3 regions of the Rhodococcus sacchari genome follow, and region 3 is predicted to be linked to each of the others. Evidence: riboswitches for the same ligand, from Rfam matches in the RefSeq annotation. Region 3 holds a riboswitch; each other region holds the start of a gene.
The links. Region 3 has a riboswitch for thiamine pyrophosphate ahead of thiO (glycine oxidase ThiO). Riboswitches for the same ligand answer to the same signal wherever they lie in the genome.
Positions count from the first base shown of each region.

Region 1: it holds a riboswitch for thiamine pyrophosphate, as region 3 does, so the genes downstream of both, OED52_RS06405 (3-oxoacyl-ACP reductase) here and thiO (glycine oxidase ThiO) in region 3, are expected to answer to the same signal.
Region 2: it holds a riboswitch for thiamine pyrophosphate, as region 3 does, so the genes downstream of both, OED52_RS04960 (ABC transporter substrate-binding protein) here and thiO (glycine oxidase ThiO) in region 3, are expected to answer to the same signal.

Region 1 is NZ_CP107551.1:1,383,573-1,390,848, forward strand. Features, by position in the region: gene OED52_RS06380 (esterase/lipase family protein) at 1-485, opposite strand, end outside; gene OED52_RS06385 (alpha/beta fold hydrolase) at 582-1,466, shown strand; gene OED52_RS06390 (hypothetical protein) at 1,491-1,637, shown strand; gene OED52_RS06395 (phosphodiesterase) at 1,642-2,562, shown strand; gene OED52_RS06400 (stealth family protein) at 2,605-4,086, opposite strand; TPP riboswitch at 4,328-4,419, shown strand; gene OED52_RS06405 (3-oxoacyl-ACP reductase) at 4,476-5,240, shown strand; gene OED52_RS06410 (LLM class flavin-dependent oxidoreductase) at 5,240-6,544, shown strand; gene OED52_RS06415 (serine hydrolase domain-containing protein) at 6,549-7,276, opposite strand, start outside.
Region 2 is NZ_CP107551.1:1,048,588-1,055,863, reverse strand. Features, by position in the region: gene OED52_RS04990 (magnesium transporter CorA family protein) at 1-897, shown strand, start outside; gene OED52_RS04985 (class I SAM-dependent methyltransferase) at 940-1,560, shown strand; gene OED52_RS04980 (hypothetical protein) at 1,557-1,733, opposite strand; gene OED52_RS04975 (CsbD family protein) at 1,854-2,051, shown strand; gene OED52_RS04970 (hypothetical protein) at 2,112-2,303, opposite strand; gene OED52_RS04965 (hypothetical protein) at 2,558-2,701, shown strand; TPP riboswitch at 2,981-3,077, shown strand; gene OED52_RS04960 (ABC transporter substrate-binding protein) at 3,141-4,148, shown strand; gene OED52_RS04955 (ABC transporter permease) at 4,120-4,914, shown strand; gene OED52_RS04950 (ABC transporter ATP-binding protein) at 4,935-5,708, shown strand; gene OED52_RS04945 (lipase family protein) at 5,684-6,769, opposite strand; gene OED52_RS04940 (linear amide C-N hydrolase) at 7,160-7,276, shown strand, end outside.
Region 3 is NZ_CP107551.1:3,660,857-3,668,132, forward strand. Features, by position in the region: gene OED52_RS16775 (M20/M25/M40 family metallo-hydrolase) at 1-284, opposite strand, end outside; gene OED52_RS16780 (ABC transporter permease) at 383-1,162, opposite strand; gene OED52_RS16785 (ABC transporter ATP-binding protein) at 1,162-2,091, opposite strand; gene thiG (thiazole synthase) at 2,133-2,888, opposite strand; gene thiS (sulfur carrier protein ThiS) at 2,941-3,156, opposite strand; gene thiO (glycine oxidase ThiO) at 3,153-4,217, opposite strand; TPP riboswitch at 4,214-4,326, opposite strand; gene thiE (thiamine phosphate synthase) at 4,353-5,042, shown strand; gene OED52_RS16810 (NUDIX hydrolase) at 5,064-5,918, opposite strand; gene OED52_RS16815 (hypothetical protein) at 6,056-7,276, shown strand, end outside.

The sequences.
Region 1 (7,276 bases), 2.3 Mb from region 3:
CAGACCGGCATGAGCGTGCCCTGCGAGTGACCGACGAGGTCGACCTTCTCGGCTCCCGTCGCGGCGAGGACCTCGTCGACGAAGTCCGACAGCTGCTGCGCGCTCTCCTCCATCGGCAGCAGCCCGCCGACGGCGTTCAGCGGCCAGGGCAGATCGGCATGGTTGCCGTAGGTGAGCGCGAAGACGCAGTACCCCTCGTTGGCGAGGAGCGGACCGAGATACGACCAGTTGTCCTGCCTGTTGAGCACCGTGCCGTGGACGAGTACCACCGGATCGGGGTGTTCCTCCGACGGCGTGCAGTCCCAGTCGTTCGTGCCGAGCGCGTTGCCGTTCGGGTTGCCGAGTTCGTGGGCCAGCCCGTCCAGGAACGTCTTTCCCACCGGGAGCGGTGGACGATTCTCCTCGGCTGTCGCCGTTCCGGCCCCGAACACCGCAAACGCCGCGGCGAGCACCGTGGCGGTAATCGTGCGTAGACGCATCCCCATCCCCTTCGCCTGCGTTGATGGAGTCGAAAGTTAACAAGAATTCTCCGCTCGAGGCAGGATCGGTCCCACCTGTCGCTCCGACACGGGAGGACCCCGATGCCGCGCACTCCGTTCTTCGACTCCGCCACCGGCCGCGCTTTCCGTCGCAGCTACGACGCCGTCCTGGCGAAATGGCCCGACGGCACCACCGTCGACGACGTCCCCTCGCGGTTCGGTACCACCCGCGTCACCGCCTGCGGACCGGACGGGGCGCCACCCGTCGTGCTCCTTCCCGGTGGCGGCGCGACCTCCACGGTCTGGTTCGCCCACGCGGTCGCGCTGAGTGCGTCCCATCGGGTGTTCGCCGTGGACCTCATCGGCGACGTCGGGCGCAGCGTCCCCTCGGGTGATCCGGTTCGCACGGTCGACGACCTGCTCGACTGGCTCCGTTCGGTCCTAGACGGCCTCGGCCTCGCGCGACCGTCGCTCGTGGGTCACTCGTACGGCGCCATGATCGCCCTCGCCTTCGTACTGCGGGAACCGGACCGGGTGGACCGGTCGGTGCTGCTCGACCCGAACTCGTGCTTCGCCGGCATGAAACCCGGCTACCTGTTGCGGGCGTTGCCGACTCTCGTCCGCCCGACCGAGGCGCGGCAGCGTGCCTTCCTGGCATGGGAGACGGCCGGGGCTCCGCTCGACGCGGACTGGCTCGACCTCGCGGCCCACGGCGCACGCTTTCCGACGGGGAAGACGGTCGTGCCGAAGCGACCCTCCGTGACTGCGCTGCGTCGCCTGACTGCGGACACGACCGTCGTCCTCGCTCCGCACAGCCGGGTCCACGACGCCGCGACCGTGGCCCGCACCGTCCGGGAGGTGTCGCCCGTCTGCCGGGTCGTCGTGCTGTCGTCGGGCACCCATCACAGCCTGCCGATGCACCCGCGGGACGAAGTGGAGGCGGCTTTGCGCGAGGCCCTCGGCGAGGGTCGATCCGCAGAGAAGTGATCTAGATCACATATACTGAAGTGTGTGGAGTATGTGCTGGTCACCACGACGTTTCCCGCCGCGGGCCCGCGATTCTCCTCGCCGCAGAGGTCCGGCAACGTTGGAGACGTGGAACCGGCCTCGGTACCGTTGATGGCGATCGACCTGCCCGAAACGGGCGAATGGAAGTGAGACCATGGGCAGCTCTTCGGGTACAGAGCGCATTGCGGAATACCCCAGACCCTCGCACACCCTCCTCCACCTCACCGACACCCATCTCGTGGGTGGAGAAGAACGCCTCTACGGCGCGGTGGACGCCGACACCCGGCTCGGACAGATCCTCGACGACATCCGGGCGTCGCAGGTCAAGCCGGACGCACTCGTCTTCACCGGCGACCTGGCCGACCGCGGTCAGTCCGACGCCTACCGCAAGCTCCGAGACCTCGTCGAGCCGCTCGCCGAGGCGCTCGACGCGGAGATCGTGTGGGCGATGGGCAACCACGACGACCGCGCGACCTTCCGCACCCAGCTGCTCGACCAGGAACCGACGGGCGCGCCGATCGACCGGGTGCACGACATCAACGGCCTGCGCGTCGTCGTGCTCGACACCTCGGTTCCGGGACACCACCACGGCGAGGTGACCGCCGAGCAGCTGTCCTGGCTCGCCGACGAACTCGACACCACCGCCCGGTTCGGAACCGTTCTGGCCCTTCACCATCCGCCGGTGCCGAGCGTGTTCGACATGGCGGTTCTCGTCGAGCTCCGCGACCAGGCGGGCCTCGCCGAGGTGCTGCGCGGCACCGACGTGCGGGCCATCCTCGGCGGGCACCTGCACTACTCCACCTCGGCGACCTTCGCGGGCATCCCGGTGTCGGTGGCGTCGTCGACCTGCTACACCCAGGACCTCAACGTGCCGGTCGGCTCGCAGCGCGGGCACGACGGGGCGCAAGGCTTCAACCTCGTGCACGTCTATCCCGACACGATCGTGCACTCGGTGGTCCCGGCGGGCAGCTACGCCACCGTCGGGCAGCCGCACTCCGCGGAGGATGCAGAGCGTCTCCTCGCCGAGGCCGGAATCCGCATCCCGGAGAACCCCGACCTGACGGTGCGTATCTAGCCGGACCCGGCAGGACCGCAACGGTCCCGCCGGGTTCGCGTATCAGCCCGGGTAGTCGGTCTCCCAGGGCGCAGGGATCGGGTAGTACCGCTCGAGGAACTGCGTGACCTTCGCCGTCCGCAGCTCCAGGTCCACCTCGGGCGTGCTGCCGTCGTTGAGGCAGAACATGTCGAGCTTGCGCTTCGCGAGGATCGTGTCGAGTTCGCGCAGCCCGGCGTACGAGGTGGTGTCGACGTACTGCACCTTCGCCGTGGTCTGCTGCACCGCCCGACCGGTCATCAGCGCGTAGTAGTGGTAGAAGGAGTTCGTCACCGAGATGTTCTCGGCGCCGCGGAACTGGCTGGCCGCCGTCGCCGCGAACTCCTTAGGGAACTCGCGTTCCATCTCCGCCATGATCGACCGCCGCAGGGGCACCGGCGAGTGTTCGAGGTGCCGGGTGATCGTCACCCCGAAGCGTTCCTTCAGCAACCGGCGGTTCACGCGCGCCGAATTCTCGAACCCGCTGCGCGCGGCGTGGTTCCGGCCCAGACCGATCCGCACGTCGCATTCGACGAACTTGCTGACTCCGCCGCCGGTGAAGAACAGGCTCGGGCTCACGGGACGGCCGAGGAACATGTCGTCGTTCGAGTACAGGAAGTACTCGGACAGTCCCGGGATGTGGTGCAGCTGCGACTCCACCGCCATCGAGTTGTAGGTGGGCAGCACCGTCGGATCGGCGAAGAACTCCTCGCTGCGCACGAACGTCACCCGCGGGTCGTCGGCCAGCCAGGCCGGCCTGGGGGAATCGGTCGCGACGAAGATGCGACGCACCCACGGCGCGTACATGTGCACCGCGCGCAGCGCGTACTTGAGCTCGTCGATCTGCCGGTATCGCGCCGGTGAATCGTCACCCTCGCCGACGACGTAGTTCTGCATCAGCCGGGCACGCTCGGCCTGGAACGACTTCGACGATCCGTCGACCCACGAGAAGACCATATCGATCTCGAAGGGGACGTCCCAGGGATGCAGGTCGAACATTCCTTCGATGGTCGGCCACAGCTGCCCGTACCGTTCGACCGTCGTGCGGCGCATCTCGTCGCGCAGGGCGGTCTCCCGGCTCAGGGCGTTCGGACGCGGCATGATCACCTCGTCGTCGGTGTACGACCACAGTTCGATCTGCACACCGTTCGACGCGCCGTAGCGCAGACCGCTGGTCAGTTCCACCCGCGGGCGGAACAGCCGCAGGACCCGCGCCTTGCTGCGGTGCGACAGGCGACCGTCCGCGATCAGCAGCGGGCGGTGCTTCGACCCGACCGTCTTCGCGTAGAACGGCTCGGATCCGCACCCGTCCACGAGGGCGGTGAGCAGCCGCTTCCGGTCGGCCCAGTCGATTGCGAGGATCGGCCGGGTGGTCTCGTCGCGCACCAGCAGGTAGTCGATCCCGGCGTCGTCGAGTACCCGGCGCAGGAAGAGCAGGTCCTCGATCTGTGCCTGGTGCGGGGTCGTGGTGGTGATCGGGATGGCGTAGCGGTCCTCGAACCACACCGACTCCGGACGGCACGTGGGGGTGCCGTGGACGCGCGGCGGGGTGTCTCCGACGGGCTGCGGAAGGGAGACGTAGGAAGCATTGTGTGGGGCCGGCGGGTGCGTCGGAATCTCCTTTCGTGCGTCGGGACGGGAATGGCATATTTTAACGTGGATCTGAGCTAAGTGCTCGCCGTGAGGATGTGACGATCCCGTGAACCGGTAGCGGATGCCCGCGGCCCCGCGGTGTAGCCTGTGCCCAGGACTCGACACGGGGTGCCGGAAACGGCTGAGAGAACACCCGTCGAACCTGATCTCGATCATGCGAGCGAAGGGATGCCGAGCCGGCGAACGGGCCAGAGGTCCGTCGCTGTCACGCACCCTTCCCGACAGAAGGGAAGGCACGGAACATGTCCTTGCAGAACCAGGTCGTACTCGTCACCGGCGCCGGCCGCGGACTCGGCCGCGCCATCGCGCAGGCGTTCGCCGACGAAGGGGCCGCCGTGGTCCTCGACTACCGCACCAGCGGCGACGCCGCCCGCGAACTGGCCGAGAAGATCGGCGCCGACCGCGCGGTCGCGCTCCGGGCCGACGTCACCGACCGCGCCCAGGTCGACGCCCTGTTCGCGCAGGCCCGCGAGCACTTCGGACGCCCGGTCACCGCCGTCGTCAACAACGCCCTGCCGGACTTCTCCTTCAACGGCGACGCCCGCGACAAGGCCGACGAGATCGCCTACGGCGCGTTCGGAGCCCAGTTCGACGGCGTGATCGCCGGCGCCCTCAACGTCATCCAGGCGGCGCTGCCCGGCATGCGGGAGGTCGGGGGCGGCAGCATCGTCAACGTCGGCACCAACCTCGTCCAGAACCCGGTGGTCCCGTACCACGACTACACCGCGGCCAAGGCGGCCCTGCTGTCGCTGACCCGCACCTTCGCTGCCGACCTCGGCCCCGACGGCATCCGCGTCAACATGGTCTCCGGCGGTCTGCTGCGCACCACCGACGCGTCCGCCGCGACCCCCGAGGCGGTCTTCGACCTCATCGCCTCGTCCACGCCGCTGCGGAAGGTGACCACCCCCGAGGACTTCGCCGCGGCGATGCTGTTCTTCGTCTCCGACTGGTCGCGCGCCGTGACCGGCCAGAACCTCGTGGTCGACGGCGGTCTGGTGATGAACTGATGGCCGCACCCCGCAGCCTGCACCTCAACGCCTTCCTCTACGGCGTCGGACACCACTCCTCGGCGTGGCGGCACCCCGATTCGGCCGCCGAACGGCTCGGCGACATCGCCTGGTTCGAGGACCTCGCCCGCACCGCCGAACGCGGATGCCTCGACGCGGTGTTCTTCGCCGACGGGCACAGCGTCGACCCGAAGTACACCGCCGGCACCACCTGGTTCCTCGAGCCGATCACCGCGCTGTCCGCGATGGCCCGCGCCACCACCCGCATCGGCCTGGTCACCACGGTCTCGGCGAGTTTCTTCACGCCCTTCCACGCGGCGCGGATGCTCGCCTCGCTCGACCACATCAGCGGGGGACGGGTCGGTGCGAACATCGTCACCTCGATGTTCGACGAGGAGGCCCGCAACCACGGCTTCGACGCGCTGCCGCCGCACGCCGAGCGGTACGCGCGCGCAGAGGAATTCATCGAGGTGCTCTGCGCCCTGTGGGATTCCTGGGACGACGGTGCCCTGATCGTCGACCGGGAGGGCGGCCGCTATCTCGACGCCGAGACGATCCGCCCGATCGACCACCGCGGCAAGCACTTCCGCGTCGACGGACCGCTCACCGTGCCGCGCTGCCCGCAGGGCCGTCCGGTGCTGTTCCAGGCCGGAGCGTCGGAGACGGGCCGCGACCTCGCCGCGCGGCACGCCGAGGCGGTCTACTCCGTCGCCTGGGACATGTCCGCCGCCCTCGACTACGCCACCGACCTGCGCGCCCGGATATCCTCCGCGGGACGCGATCCCGGCTCGGTTGCGATCCTGCCCGGCCTCGTCACCTATGTCGGGCGCACCGAGGAGGAGGCGTGGGCGAAGAAGGCCGACCTCGACGCGTTCCTCGACGTCGACGCGGCCCTCACCCAGCTCGGCGTGTTCACCGGGCAGGACTACACCGGGCACGACCTCGACGCGCCGGTCGCCGACCTGCCACCCATCGAGGAGTTCACCGGACCGCAGGGCCGCTACGCGACGGTGCAGCGGATCATCGAGACCCGCCGCCCCACGCTGCGGGAACTGCTCGGCTACCTCGCGGCGGGCGGTGGACACGCCACGATGATCGGCACCCCCGAATCCGTCGCCGACAGCATCGAGGAGTGGTTCACCTCCGGCGCCTGCGACGGCTTCAACCTCATGTGCCCGGCCTATCCCGACTCGCTCGACGACTTCGTCGACCTCGTCGTCCCGGAGTTGCAGCGGCGCGGGCTGTTCCGCACCGAATATCCCGGGACGACGCTGCGGGACTCGCTCGGGCTGAAACGGGTCTAGCGGATCAGCCGCCCGGTGTGGGCGCCGGCGTGCTCGCCTCCGTTCCGGGGGCGCGCGCCGGGTCGCCCGGCGGCTGGTACTGCGAGCCGTAGAAGATCGGCAGGATGCCCTTGACGAGGGTCAGCGCCGAACCCTCACCCGAGGGCACCGCCGACAGGTTGGTGAGCACGACGATCGTCAGGTCGGTCTCCGGGTCGTGGCCCATGAAGGTCATGAAGCCCGGTAGCTGACCGTCGTGCCCGAGCAGCGGGCCGAACTGGGCCATGCCGAGCCCGTAACCGGCGGTGGCCGCCCCCACCGGCTGGATACTGTCGAGCCGGGTCTGCTGCATCCGCTCGTCGAGCAGGCCACCGTCGACGAGAGCCTGCACGTAGGTGGTCAGGTCGTCGGCGGTCGAGATCGCCGCACCGGCCGTCCAGCCCCAGGACGGGTTGTCGTCGGTGTGGTCGTTCGGCTTCAACGTGCCCGCGACCGCCTCGGCCTGTTCCTCCTCGGGCAGCACGGAGGTCTCGAGGGTGGAGACGTTGGTACCGAACATGTAGCCCCGCGGGTGCGGATCCGGAATCGACGCGTCGTCGATCGCCGGGAACGAGGTGTCCTCGAGCCCGAGCGGGGTGAAGATGCGCTCTTCGAAGACCTCCGCGATCGGCTTGCCCGTCAGCTCCTCCACGACCAGCCCCAGCAGGACCGTGTTGGTGTTGCTGTACTCGAACTTCTCACCGGGCGCGAAGT
Region 2 (7,276 bases), 1.9 Mb from region 3:
GTGGACCTGTGGGATCCCGATCACGACGATCTGCTCGCCCTCGCCCGGGAGTGGGACCTCGACGAGCACGCCGTCGAGGACTCCCTCGCCCGCGGGGAACGCACCAAGGCCACCCTCTACCCCACGCACACCTTCTTCACCGTGTACGCGACGCACCTGCGGCCGGCCTCCGACCCGGAGACGGAGGAACACCAGTCGCGACTGTCCACGACCCGTATCTCGGCGTTCGTCCTGCCGCGGGGCATCATCACCGTCCGGCGCGGCGCCCCCTTCGACATCGACGAGGTGGTGCGACGCTGGGACGACAACCCCGACCTGCTCCGCCACGGTCCCGGAGCGTTGCTGCACGGGCTGCTCGACGTGGTCGTCGACGGGCAGTTCGAGACCATCCAGCAGCTCGACGACACCGCCGAGGAACTCGAGGACCTACTGTTCGACGGGCAGTCGTCCACCAAGCGGATCCAGCGGCGGGTCTACCGGCTGCGCAAGGAGCTCGTCGAGCTGCGGCGGGTGGTGCTGCCGATGCGCGAGGTGATCAACGCGGTGATGCGGCACCGCGCGGAACACCCTCTCGCTCCCGAGCTCGACAGCTGGTACACGGACCTGTACGACCACGCGATCCGGGCGACGGAGTGGACCGAGTCCCTGCGCGACATGGTGACCACCATCTTCGAGACGAACCTGTCGCTGCAGGACGCACGCCTGAACGTCGTCATGAAGAAGCTCACCGGGTGGGCGGCGATCATCGCGGTGCCGACGGCCGTCACCGGCTGGTACGGCATGAACGTGCCCTATCCGGGCTTCGACGAACCGGCGGGTCTGATCACCGCCGCCCTCGTCATCGTCCTGTCCGCCGGCGGACTGTACGTGCTGTTCAAACAGCGCGACTGGCTCTGAGCCGAGTAGGATTCCGTATCGTCCGGGAATCGGGGTGCTCACATGGGTTTCTACACCGACCGCATCGTCCCCCACCTCGTCGACGTCGTGTGCGGGTCGTCGATGACCGCGCCGTCGCGGGAACGCGTCTGCTCCGGCCTGCGCGGCCGCGTCGTGGAGATCGGGTTCGGTTCCGGCACCAACGTGCCCTACTACCCCGCCGGCGTCGAGTCCGTCACCGCCGTCGAACCCGCCGACGTGGCGTGGCGGCTGGCCCGGCCCCGGGTGGCGGAATCGACGGTGCCGGTGGAGCGGTCGGGTCTGGACGGGCAGTCGCTGCCGTTCCCGGACGGCAGTTTCGACACGGCGTTGTCGACGTGGACGCTGTGCACGATCCCCGACGCGGTGCAGGCCCTGCGGGAGGTGCGCCGGGTGCTCGCGCCCGGTGGGACGCTGCATTTCGTCGAACACGGGCTGGCTCCGGACGAACCGGTGCGCAGGTGGCAGTACCGGCTCGACCCGCTCCAGCAGGCCCTCACGGGCGGATGCCATCTCACCCGCGACATCGCCGCGCTCGTGCAGGAGGCCGGCTTCGACCTCCGCGAACTCGACACCTTCTACGAGAAGGGCACACCGAAGTTCTTCGGGGCGCTCTCCCTGGGTGTCGCCGCCCCGGTATCCTAGATCAACACCACGATCAGGACGACGATCACGAGTACCGCGACGATCGCCGCGATCACTCCCCCGAGCGACCGGCGGCGCTGGGCGGGACCGTCGTGCACGAGTTCGGGATCGGCGTCGGGAGAATCGCCGATCGGGTCGTCCCCCTCGGGGTTCGCATTGGCCGGATTCGACATCGATCTCCTCCTGGGTGTGTGGTCCCGAGTCTGGCACGGACGCGCGCCCGGCGTTCTCGTTTCACCCCGCCCCGCTCGGGTATCCGGTCACGGTAGACGCCCCACGACCGAGGAGGACCCATGGCGGATTTCATCGACAAGGCCAAGCACAAGGCAGAAGAAGCCGGCGGGAAGATCAAGGAGAACACCGGTCGAGCAGCCGGCGACCGTGATCTCGAGGCCGAGGGCAAGGGCGACCAGACGGCGAGCGGCCTCAAGCAGGCGGGCGACAAGGTCTCCGATGCCGTGGAGAACGTCAAGGACGCATTCAAGAAGTAGTCCCGCAGTTCACGGGGGTGCCGGTGGTCGCGACCACCGGCACCCCGTTTCCCTGCGGATCTATCCGGTTCCCTCGGTGTCGTCGAAGAAGTGCCAGGTGCCGTCCTGCTCGTGCTGGGCCTCCATCCGCCAGCCGAGCTCGCTGTTGTCGGCGCGCTTGTCGACGAACCACGCGTGGGCGTCCTGTGCGCTGTCGAATTCCTTGGTGTCCACGACGTCACCGCTGGGGTCGATCACTCGATAGTTGGCCATGCCGAGGGACTTCCCGTGGGGTCGCTGCGCCAAACGTCCCGCGGGGCCGATGTGCGCCGAACGTCGCCTTCTGCTCGCATTCGTGTAGGGTGGGGTCATCGTCCGGCTCGCTTTCCGACGAGCCACCCCCGCACCGTCCAGGTGCCCGACGGTTCCGGACGACCCCGAGAGTTTCCCACGGCGATCACCGCGGCTCCCGTGCTTCGCACCCGTCTGCGACCGAGTCCAGCGGTGACGCATCCGAAAGGACGACCATGAGTCAGAACCCCCACGTCGACGTTCCGCTGTTCCTCGCGCCCCGCGATCCCCGCGCCGAGGCCGAGTCGGAACCCATCGCGAACACCGCCGAGGTCACGCGCCCCCACGACTACACGTCGATCTTCTCCGCGCGTCCCTGAGTTCGGTTGTAGAGCAAGACGATTTCGGTGGCTCCGACCCCGCTGAGCGGAGTTCGTTCCACCCGAATCGAAGAAGGTCCCGTCGGCGCGTTCGCCGACGGGACCTTCCCGGTCCACGCGCGGGGGAGGTGAGCATGGACCCCACGGCCCCGCCCGTCGGGGGGAGGTGGGCGAGGGCCGTCATCTCCTTGATCGAATCGGTCGTGTGCGACGTTACGGACATTTCGTATGACCGGTCGGCGGCCCTCCCGGACCGGCGATGGACAGTGCTATCGTCGCGTCCGTGACACGGGGTGCTCCGCACACGCGGGGCTGAGATCACACCCGTCGAACCTGATCAGGTAATGCTGACGAAGGGATGTCCCGGCATGTTCGTGCCTTTCCGACCTTTCATGCGCCGGAGCACCGGCCACCCGTCCACCGACGCCTCCCCGCTGTCGTGATCGCCCGCCGGCTCGCAGGGGCATTCGCGATCGCGGTCGCGCTCACCACGCTCACGGCGTGCTCGAGCGCGGACGACGGCGACACGATCCGTTTCGCCCTGGACTGGACCCCCAACACCAATCACACCGGGTTGTACGTGGCGCTGCAGGAGGGCCTGTTCGCCGATGCGGGACTCGACGTCGAGGTCCTGCCGTACAACAACGCCACCCCCGACACGCTCGTCGACGCAGGCAACGCCGAGTTCGGGATCTCCACGCACGCGTCGTCGACGTTCGCCCGGGCCGCCGGGTCGCGGACCGTCGCGGTCCTCGCACCCCTGCAGCACTGGGCGACGGCGATCGCCGTGCGCGCCGACGATCCCGAGATCACCCGGCCGGCGGATCTCGACGGCAGGATCTTCGCGGGCTTCGCGAATCCCGGGGAGACCGAGATGCTCGCCGAGGTGATCCGCAACGACGGGGGCCGCGGCGAGTTCGAGGAGGTCACTCTCGGAACCTCGTCGTACGAGGCGGTCTACTCGTCGACCGCGGACTTCACCGTGTCGTATCTGGCCTGGGAGGGCCTCGAGGCCGAGCACCGCGGCCTGCCCATGCGGTACTTCCGGTTCACCGACCACGGCTTTCCGGACGCCTACGCGATCGTCGTCGACGGCAACGAGGACTGGATGACCGAGCATCCGGACGAGGCCCGGGCCTTCGTGCAGGCGCTACAGGAGGGCTACCGCATCGCCGCCGACGATCCCGACCGTGGCGCGAAGGCCCTGCTCGACGCCAACCCCGGCGCCTTCCCGGACGAGGCGCTCGTCCTCGAGAGCCAGCGCATGCTCGCCGCCGAGTACATGCGCGACGAGAACGGTGAGGTGGGGTCGCTCGACGCGGACCGCTGGGCGGAGTACGCCCACTTCCTCTACGACAACGGCCTGCTGGCGGGACCCGACGGTGCACCGCTGAGCGTCGAACCCGATTGGTCGACCTATGTCACCGACGACTACCTCCGCAACTGAACCCGCCACCCGGACCCGGCGCCTCGTGCCGGCCCTGCTGGTCGCTGCGGCGCTCGTCGCCGTCTGGCAGCTGTACGTGTCGGTGAGCGGGATCCGGCCGCAGGTGCTGCCCTCCCCCGTCCGCGTCGTGGAGCAGGGCTGGGCGCACCGGTCCGTCATCGCCGGGCACGCCTGGGCGACCCTGCAGGTCACGTTCGTCGGGTTCGCGGTGTCGCTGACCCTCGCGTGGGCGCTGGCGATCGCGGTGGACTTCTCCCCGTGGTTGCGGCGGGCGTTCGTGCCGCTGTTCGTGGTCTCGCAGACCCTGCCGATCGTCGCCGTCGCACCGCTGATGATCATCTGGTTCGGTTTCGGGTTGCTGCCGAAGATCCTGGTGGTCACCCTGGTGACCTTCTTCCCCGTGGCGATCGGGCTGATCGAGGGGTTCGCGGCGGCCGATCGGGAGGCCGGATCGCTGCTGCGCAGCATGGGGGCGTCGCGGTGGCAGCAGTTCCGCTACGTGCGGTTGCCGGCGGCGCTGCCCCGTTTCTTCACGGCGTTGCGGATCGGGATCACCTACGCGGTGGTCGGGGCGGTGTTCGCCGAGTACGTCGGCGCCAGTTCCGGTCTCGGCATCTTCATGAGCACCCAGAAGAACTCCTTCCGGACCGATCTGGTGCTCGCGGCGGTGGTGGTCACGGCGGTGCTGTCGCTCGTGCTGTACGCGCTGACCTATCTCGCCGAACGACTGATCGCGCCCTGGGCGCTGGGGCGGAGCCCCCGATGAGTGCCGGGGCGGAGCCCCCGATGAGTGCCGTCACCGTCACCGCTGTCGACCGGTCGTACGGTGACCGAGCCGTTCTGGACGGCGTCGACTTCTCGGTCGAGCTGGGCGAGTTCGTGTCGTTGATCGGGCCGAGCGGGTGCGGGAAGTCGACGTTGTTCTCGCTCGTCGCCGGGCTCGAACGTCCCGATTCCGGTGAGGTTCTCGTCGGTGGTGCGCCGGCGGCGCCGGGGCGTGCGGCCTTGATGCCGCAGAAGGATCTGCTGTTCCCGTGGCGCAGCGTGCTCGACAACTGCGCGCTCGGCCTGCAGGTGCAGGGCGTGTCCCGGCGCGAGGCGCGGGCCCGGGCGCGGGAGTTGTTGCCCACTTTCGGTCTCGCCGGGTTCGAGGACGCAGCGCCGGGTCGCCTGTCGGGCGGGATGCGGCAGCGCGCGGCGCTGGCCCGCACCGTGCTGCAGGGCCGCGACGTGCTGCTGCTCGACGAACCGTTCGGGGCGCTCGACGCCCTGACCCGCACCGAGATGCAGTTGTGGTTGCAGAAGGTGTGGCAGGAGCACCGCTGGACGGTGCTGATGGTGACGCACGATGTCCGCGAGGCGGTGCTCCTGTCCGACCGTGTGCTCGTCCTCGATCCCCGCCCGACCCGTGTGCACCACGAGGTGCGGGTGACGCTGCCGCGTCCGCGTACGGCGGAGACGCTCGCGACGAGCGGGTTCGTGGCGCTCGAACAGGAACTGCTCGAGCATCTGCACGGTTCGCGCCGTGCCGACGATCAGCGCAGGATGCTCTCCAGGTAGTCGCCGATCTCCGGGGTGGACTCTGCGAGTCCCTCGACATGCCCGGCGACGGGCAACCGCAGGTCGAAGTCCTCTCCCGCGAGCGCGAGATCGGCGGCGAACCAGAAGGTCAGTGGCGGCGGCACCACGGTGTCGGCCAGGCCCTGGACGATCATCACCGGCCGGTCGAAGCCGTCGACGTCGATGGCGAAGTAGTCGGAGATCGCCTGCTCGACCGGGGTTCCCGCGATGGGACGTGCGAACAGGTCGCCGACGTACACCCCCGCCAGCCGCTGACGGAACTCCTCCATCGGCAGGGCGTCGGCCTGCTCGACGAGTTCCAGCCCGAGGGGCGTCATGTACTGCGCCAGGTCGAGATCCGGGCGCGAATCGTGGAGCCCCGCAGCGATGTACGCCATGTACAGGGTGAGTCCGTCCACCCGCAGCGGCGGGAACTCCGGCCCGGCGATAGCGGTGAGGCGGTCCAGGTTGGTGGGCGGACCGCTCGCGAAGGTGCCCCGGAAGTCGAGGTCGGGGGCGTAGTCCGCGGCGCGGGTGGCGGTGGCGAGCGCCGCGTGCCCGCCCTGGGACTGTCCGGCGACCGCCCATACCCGGGAGGCGTCCGGGATCAGTTCCCGTGCCGCCACCACCGAGTCGACGACGTTGTGGGCGGCGACGTCCGCGTTCAGGTAGGGGTGCACGCCCGGCGTGCCGAGCCCTGCATAATCCGTTGCCACGACGAGGAATCCACGTTTCAGCCAGTCGCCGTAGAGATTGCGGTAGATGTCGTACTGCACGCCGGTCCGGGAGGGTGCGTCCGCGTCGGTCATCCCGACCGTGCCGTGCGCCCACGCGACGATCGGCCACCCGCCCGGCGGCGCCTCGCCCTCGGGCACGAAGATCTGCGCGGTGGACACCCCCTCCGCCCCTTCGGTGCGGTAGGTGAAGGTGACGACCTCCGAGGCGCCGGGCACCTCGGTGGAGGGCGCTCGCGTCTCCGACCCCTCGACGACGACTCGGCCGTCGACCGGCGCGGCCTGCGCCACGCCGGTCGCGGCGGAGAGTGTCACCGCCGCGGCCACGAGTAGTCCTGCCGGCCGGCCGGAGCCCCGACGCATCCGATCACACCTTTCGATAGATCCGGTAACCATCCGAGCGCCGACCCTAGCGAACCGCGCTCCGCTCGTGGGGTGCTTCGATTCGGACATTCCGGACACACGCTACGTCCTCGGTCATCCGCTGCGGCGATCGCGGTCGTGGATGACGAGCGGGCGCGCGGACACGTTCGGACCCGAGTCGGTGAGGTGAATTTTCCGGGTTAATTCCGAAACGAAATTCGGGCGATTTCCCAGCACGACCGCAAGTGCACGACGAAACGCCCTGCAACCGCGAGATATACGGCGTCGGATGGTGTTTGCTCGACGGTGAATATACGGGCAATTCCGTTTCCGATACGACCGGAGGAGGACGTCATGTGTACCAGAGTGGTGTGGCCGGATGCCGCAGGAGCCGTTCTCGTCGGTCGCAACATGGACTACCACCGCGACACCGGCACGAATCTCTGGCGCCTCCCCCGCGGTCTCGAGCAC
Region 3 (7,276 bases):
CCGGCGCCCTCCAGCGCGGCGACGACGTAGTCGACGCTCGCGTCGTAGCCGGGGGTGCCCACGGCCCGGTTGCCGCCGTTGTCGTTGGCGATGCGCTCGAGATCGGACAGGCGGGCCATGAGCGTGTCGATCTGCACCGCGTCGGCGAGCGCGGCCGGATCCACCGACGGTGTCTGCGCCTCCCCGTCGGAACATCCCGATGCCAGCAGGACCCCGACGAGGACCAGGGCGGCTCCCCTCCCCTGTGCCGTCCGCATCCCCCGTGTCGTCCGAGAACTCACCATCGCCCGAGCGTACAAAAGCCGGGGGTGTCCCCGGGCCGAAAGACGACTGCGCCGCACGGATCGTCCGTGCGGCGCAGTCGTGTGGAGAGGAGGAAGGCTCAGGCGTCGCGCTCTTTCACCACCACGATCGAGATCGCGAAGACGACCACCGAGAACACCGCGAAGTACAGCAGTGATCCCCACGGGCCCCAGTGGAAGTCGACGCTCGGCTCCTGACCGAGGAAGTGGTTGGCGTTGGCGAAGGGCAGGAACGGCTGGATCTTCGCGCCCACCGACCCGAACAGGGCGAACAGCGATTCGATGAGCAGCGGCCACAGCATGAGCAGCGCGATCGTGCCGGCGGACTGTCGCAGCAGCGTGCCGACACCCACTGCGAGCACCACACACAGGAACGCGTAGATCGCGGTGCCGTAGATCGCCCGCCAGGAGTCACCCCCGTCGAGCACCAGCTCACGGCCCGCATCCGGACCGGCCAGCGCCTTGGCGACGAAGAACGCCCCGAGCGCGACGGCGAAGGTGAGCACCGCCCCGAACACCCCGATCAGCAGCGCCTTCATCGTCAGCAGCAGCGCCCGGTTCGGGGTGGCCTGGAAGGTGGTGCGGATGATCCCGAAGCGGTACTCGCTCGTCACCGACAGCGCGGCCAGGATCATCAGCACGAGCACACCGAAACCGGTGACGCCGCTGATGGCGGTGTCGACGGTCGGATAGAAGACGCCCATCTCGTCGTCCATGCCCACCGACGTGCGGGAGACCGAGCCGAGGATCGCGGCCAGGCCCAGCCCCAGCGCCACGATGATCACCGTGCACCACAGCGGGGACTGCACCGAGGTGAGCTTGATCCGCTCGGCGCGCAACGTGTCGAGTGCCGTACTCATCACAGTCCACCCTTCATGACGTCGTCGACTCCGGATCCGTGGTACTGGACCTCACCACCGGTCAGCTTCATGAACGCTTCCTCGAGGGAGGCGTTACGACCGGCCAGCTCGTGCAGCACGATCGAGCGCGCCGCGGCGAGTTCGCCGATCTCCGAGGTACCGGCGCCCGAGACGATCAGCGCGCCGTCCTCCTCGCGGAAGGTCTTCCCCCGCTCGGTGAGCGCGGCCCGCAGCTCGTCGAGCTGGGGGCTGCGCACCAGCACGTCGGACTCCGACGAGCGGGCGACGAACTCGTCCACGGAGGTGTCGGCGATGAGCCGGCCGCGGCCGATGACGATCAGGTGCTCGGCGGTCTGCGCCATCTCGGAGAGCAGGTGGCTCGACACGAGCACGGTGCGTCCCTCTGCGGCGAGGGCCTGCATGAACCGCCGGATCCACACGATGCCCTCGGGGTCGAGACCGTTGACCGGTTCGTCGAACAGCAGAACCCGCGGGTTGCCGAGCAGCGCGGCCGCGAGGCCGAGCCGCTGCGACATGCCGAGCGAGAACCCGCCGGCCTTCTTCCCGGCGACCTCGGTGAGGCCGACCTGGCGCAGCACCTCGTCGACGCGCGAGTCGGGCAGACCGTTGGACGCGGCGAGCCACCGCAGGTGAGCCCGCGCCGATCGGTTGGGGTGCACCCATTTCGCGTCGAGCAGTGCGCCGACGGTCTGCAGCGGCCGCTGGAGTTCGCGGTAGGGCTTGCCCTCGATCAGTGCGGTACCCGAGGTCGGTCGGTCCAGTCCCAGGATCATGCGCATCGTGGTGGACTTCCCGGCGCCGTTCGGGCCGAGGAAGCCGGTGACGATGCCGGGACGGACCGTGAACGTCAGGTCGTCGACCGCGGTCGTCGACCCGAACTTCTTGGTCAAGCCGGTCACTTCGATCATGATCTCCACCCTACGTGGGAGACCGGCCGGTCACGGGCTCGTCAGGGCTCCATGGGCGACGACGCCTGTGCCCAGAAGCGTTTCGGGATGCGTCCGGCGTGCCGCGCGTGGAAGCCCGCTTCGACGGCGTGCCGCATCGCGGAGGCCATCAGCGCCGGATCCTTGGCGCGGGTGACGGCGGTCGCGAGCAGCACCGCGTCGCATCCGAGTTCCATCGCGAGCGCGGCGTCGGAGGCGGTGCCGATTCCGGCGTCGAGGATCACCGGCACCCCGGCGGATTCGACGATCATCTCGATGTGGTGCGGATTCGAGATGCCGAGACCGGTGCCGATCGGGGAGCCGAGCGGCATCACCGCGGCGCAGCCGACGTCCTCGAGGCGCTTCGCGAGCACCGGATCGTCGGTGGTGTACGGCAGGACGACGAATCCGTCGTCGACGAGTTGCTCTGCGGCCGAGACGAGTTCGATGGCATCGGGCAGCAGGGTCCGCTCGTCGGCGATGACTTCCAGCTTGACCCAGTCGGTTTCGAGCGCTTCGCGGCCGAGCTGCGCGGTGAGCACCGCCTCCTTCGCGCCGCGGCAGCCGGCGGTGTTGGGCAGCGGCTCGATGCCGAGGCGCCGCAGCAGGTCGAGAACCCCGGTGCCGGAGGCCGCGTCGACGCGCCGCATCGCGACGGTGGTCAGTTCGGTGCCCGACGCGACGAGCGCCTCCTCGAGCACCGCGAGGTTCGCGGCACCGCCGGTGCCGGTGATCAACCGGGACCCGAAGGTGCGGCCCGCGATGGTCAGCGGCGGCAGATCGTGTGCCGGATCGCGTGTTTCGCCCGACTGGGCGGTGTTCACCTGTGTCTCAGCCACCCTGGACCGCCGTGAGGATCTCGATGTTCGCGCCGCGGTTCACCGGTTCGGACCAGCGGCCACGGGGGCAGACGGCACCGTCGATCGCGACCGCGATCCCCTTCTCCGGCAGGCCGAGTTCGGCCAGCAGCTCCGCGACGGTCGGTGCCGTCGCGTAGGTCTTGTCCTCACCGTTGACGGTGATGCCCACCGCCACCTGATCGCTCATCGCACACTCGCTTCCGTATGTCGTCGGGGACAGGCATGTTTCGCGTCGGGGAGCTGCTCCCCGCGGAGTTCGGCGAGCACCGCGTCGACGGTGACCGGGGTGAGCAGCACACCGTTGCGGCCGTGCCCGGTGGCGGCCACGACGCGGTCGGACAGCCGGCCGATCAGCGGCAGGTTGTCGGGGGTCATCGGGCGCAGGCCCGCACTCGCCTCGTACAGCTCGTACTCGCCGAGCGCCGGGAAGATCGTCTCCGCGTCGGCGATGAGATCGCGCACCCCGGCGACGGTGACCTGCCGGTCGGATGCCTCGTACTGGGTGGCGCCGACGACCAGGCCGTCGTGGCGGGGCACCAGATAGGCGGGGCGGCCGTGCACCTCCGCGCGCACGGTGCGCTGCGGCGGCGGGGTCGCGCCGGGCCGCAGCCGCAGCCGCAGGATCTCGCCCTTGACGGGCCGCACCGGCAGTCCCGGCCACAGCTGCGCCGACGCCCACCCGGCGGCGAGCACCACCTGGTCGTCAGGCAGGTCGGCGAGGTCGTGCACGGCGGCTTCGGAGAACCGCACCCCGGCCCGCACGGCCGCGACGCGCAGGGCCTCGACGAGCGCCCGGTTGTCGACGGAGAGCTCGGTGGGAGCCAGCAGCCCGAGGCGGATGCGGGGGCCGAGCGACGGTTCGAGTTCGCGTATCCGGGCGCGGGAGAGCACCTGCATCTCGTGGCCGCGTTCGCCCACCCATTCGGCGACGGTCCGCAGGTCGGCGGCGTCGGCGGCGTCGAGGGCGACCGTCAGGGAGGCCTCGGCGGTGAACACGTCGGTGCCGGTCTCGGTGCGCAGGGCCTCCGCGAAGCCGGGCCAGCGGTCCAGGGAGGCTGCGCCGAGGTCGAGGACGTGGTCCTCTCCCGGCCAGCCCTCGGACAGCGGGGCGAGCATGCCCCCGGCCACCCACGAGGCGCCGCTTCCGGGATTCGGGTCGTGCACGGTGACGGTGTGCCCGGCGCGGGCCGCGCGCCATGCGATCGACAGCCCGATCACTCCGCCACCGACGACGGCAACAGTTGTCACAGATCCACCTCACTCCCTGCGCCGGCATGATCCGGGTCAGGTCATAACGGTCGGGGCCGGCAGGCCCCCTCTCAGCCCCGCGTTCCTCGGGACTCCCGTGTCGTCACGTTCCCCCTAGAGGCTACCGTCTTGTCCGTGACCACCTATCGCGGCAACCACCCCGACCCCCGCGGTCGCCTCGCGACCGCCCGGTTGTACCTGTGCACCGACGCCCGCCGCGACACCGGCGACCTCGCGGACTTCGTCGAGGAGGCCCTCGCAGGCGGTGTCGACATCGTCCAGTTGCGCGACAAGGACTCGGCCGGCGAGAAGAAGTTCGGCCGCATCGAGGCCCGAGAGGAGCTCGCGGCGCTGGAGATCATCGCCGAGGCGTGCTCCCGACACGGTGCGTTGATGGCGGTGAACGACCGCGCCGACGTCGCGCTCGCCTCGGGCGCCGACATCCTGCACCTCGGCCAGGGCGACCTGCCGGTGCAGTACGCGCGGCGGATCCTCGGCGACGAGATCGTCATCGGCCGGTCCACGGGCAGCCGCGCGCAGGCCGCGCTCGCCGACATCGAGGAGGGCGTGGACTACTTCGCATCCGGCCCGGTCTGGGACACCCCCACGAAGCCGGGCCGCACCGCGGCGGGTCTGGAGGTGACCCGCGAGGTCGCGCAGTCGCAGCCGAAGCGTCCGTGGTTCGCGATCGGCGGGATCGACCTCGAACGGGTGCCGGAGGTCGTCGCGGCCGGTGCGACGCGCATCGCGGTGGTGCGAGCGATCACGAAGGCCGAGGATCCGCGGGCCGCCGCGGCGGCACTCAAAGCCGCGCTGCCGGCCTGAGAAGGCCGCCGGCCCGAGAGGTCAGAGCCAGCCCAGCACCGTCGACGGCGACACCGCGACGATGCCCTCGGGCAGCCGGTCGCGCAGCCCGCGGTCGGCGGTGACCACGACGGTCACGCTCGGGTCCACCGCGGTGGTCGTCGCGGCGGCCAGCCGGGCGAGTTCGTCGTCGCCGCTGCCGGCGGCGGTGTGCACCGGCAGGCGGGCGTCGTCGACGACCGCGTCGCGGGCCTGTCCCTCGAGCACGACCTCGATGCGGGGCACCCAGCCGAACAGTCCACCGGGCAGTTCGACGGTGCGGGGCAGCACCGCGGCGAGGTCGGCGAGCAGTGCGCTCGTCGCGCCGGGGCGGTCGCGCCACCAGCCGGTGGGGCCGCTCGTCCCGAGGACGTTGGCGGTGTCGAGCAGCATCCGTACCGGGCAGGTGCGCAGCGCCGGCCAGGCCTCGGCGAAGCCGCGGTGCAGGGGCATCGTCTCGACCTCGGACTCGGGCACCCAGCGCAGTTCGGTGCTCTCCCCGTTGAGGGCGGTGTCGAGCGGGCGGGGCGCGTCGGCGATCACCGTCGTGTAGGTCCAGCCTCCCGGCAGCCCGGAGGTGACCCGCTCGGTCCGCACCGACAGCGCCGCGACGTCGATGCCCGCTTCCTCGTGAGCCTCGCGCACGGCCGCGTCGACGGTGCTCTCGTGGGAGTCGCGGGCGCCGCCGGGCAGAGCCCAGGTGCCGCCCTGATGGCTCCAGGCCGCGCGGTGCTGCAGGAGCACCGCGGGGGTGCCGTCGGGCAGGGGTGCGCGCAGCAGCAGTCCGGCCGCGCCGTGCCGCCCCCAGCGCTTCTCCCCGTCGGGGCCGACCGCCCACCCGTCACCGTCACCGCGCATCGCGTCCGCCTCCCTGGTCCGGGCCCCTGCGGAACCGTGTCGGAGCCCCGGATCCCGCCGTCCGTGGACGGCAACAATACCGCCGTGCTGCTTATATGCTCGCCTCGAGACCGACGACACGAGGAAAGGGGTGCGCCGTGGGTGTTCGCGTACCCCCTCCGGTCGTCCCGACCGGCGGCACGGTCGAGGCTACCGAGGATCCGGGCACTTCGGGCGTCCGCCGCGAGGATCTGCGCGACGTCCTGAGGTCCACACCCGCCCGCCTGGTGACGTTCGGGGTGATCCTGACGATCCTGCTCCTGGTGTCGGCGGTGGCGTCGGCGACCGCCGTGGACCAACGGCAGGACACCCACGATCGGTTGCTCGAGTCCACCGAACCGCTCGCCTACGCGGCACAGAACCTCTACAGCGCCCTGTCGGTGGCCGACGCCGCCGCGGTGACCGGCTTCATCTCGGGTGGTCTCGAACCGGAGGAGGTGCGCGACCGCTACCTCCGGGCGGTCTCGGAGGCCTCGGAGTACCTGGTCGTCGCGGCGACCGGGCTGACCGACGCCGATGCGACCACCGTCCACCACCTCACCGAGATCGGGCGGCTGCTCCCCGTCTACACCGGCACGATCGAGACGGCACGTGCCAACCACCGGGTCGGCAACCCGGTGGGGGCCGCCTATCTGGGCGAGGCGTCGCACCTGATGCAGACCGAACTGCTCCCTGCGGCGCAGGAACTCCACAGCCGGGGTGTCGCCGCGGTGGAGGCGACCCAGCGTGCCGCGGTCCGGCCGCCCTGGCTCGCGATCGGTCTCCTCATCGTCACGGTCGCCGCTCTGGGGGCGACGCACATTGTGGTCAGCCGTATCAGTCACCGCGCCCTCAATCCGGGGCTGCTGGTGGCCATCGGCGCGACCGGGCTGGCCCTGTGCTGGTTGCTCTTCGCGGGTCTGGCCTCGTCGAGTGCGACCGAGCAGGCCATCGAGCACGGCGCCGAGCCCCTGGCGACGCTGACGCAGGGCCGCATCGTCGCGCAGCAGTCCCGCACCGCCGAGACCCTGCTGCTCGCGCGCCGCGACACCTCCGGGGTCTACGACACCACCTTCGGCGAGAACATGACCCTGCTCGGCGACATCCTCGACCGCTACGCCGGCAGTGCCGAACCCGTCGCGGGCCGCGACACCGTCGAGGTGGCCCGCGCGGCGCGCGAGGCGTGGCTCAACTCGCATCGTCGTACCGTCGACGCCCTCGGTCGCGGCGACTACGCGGCCGCGACGGTACTGGCCGTCGGGCCCGGACCGGGCGAGTCCACCACCCAGTTCGCCGCCCTCGACACGGCACTGCGCGACAGCATCGTCGCCACCCGCACG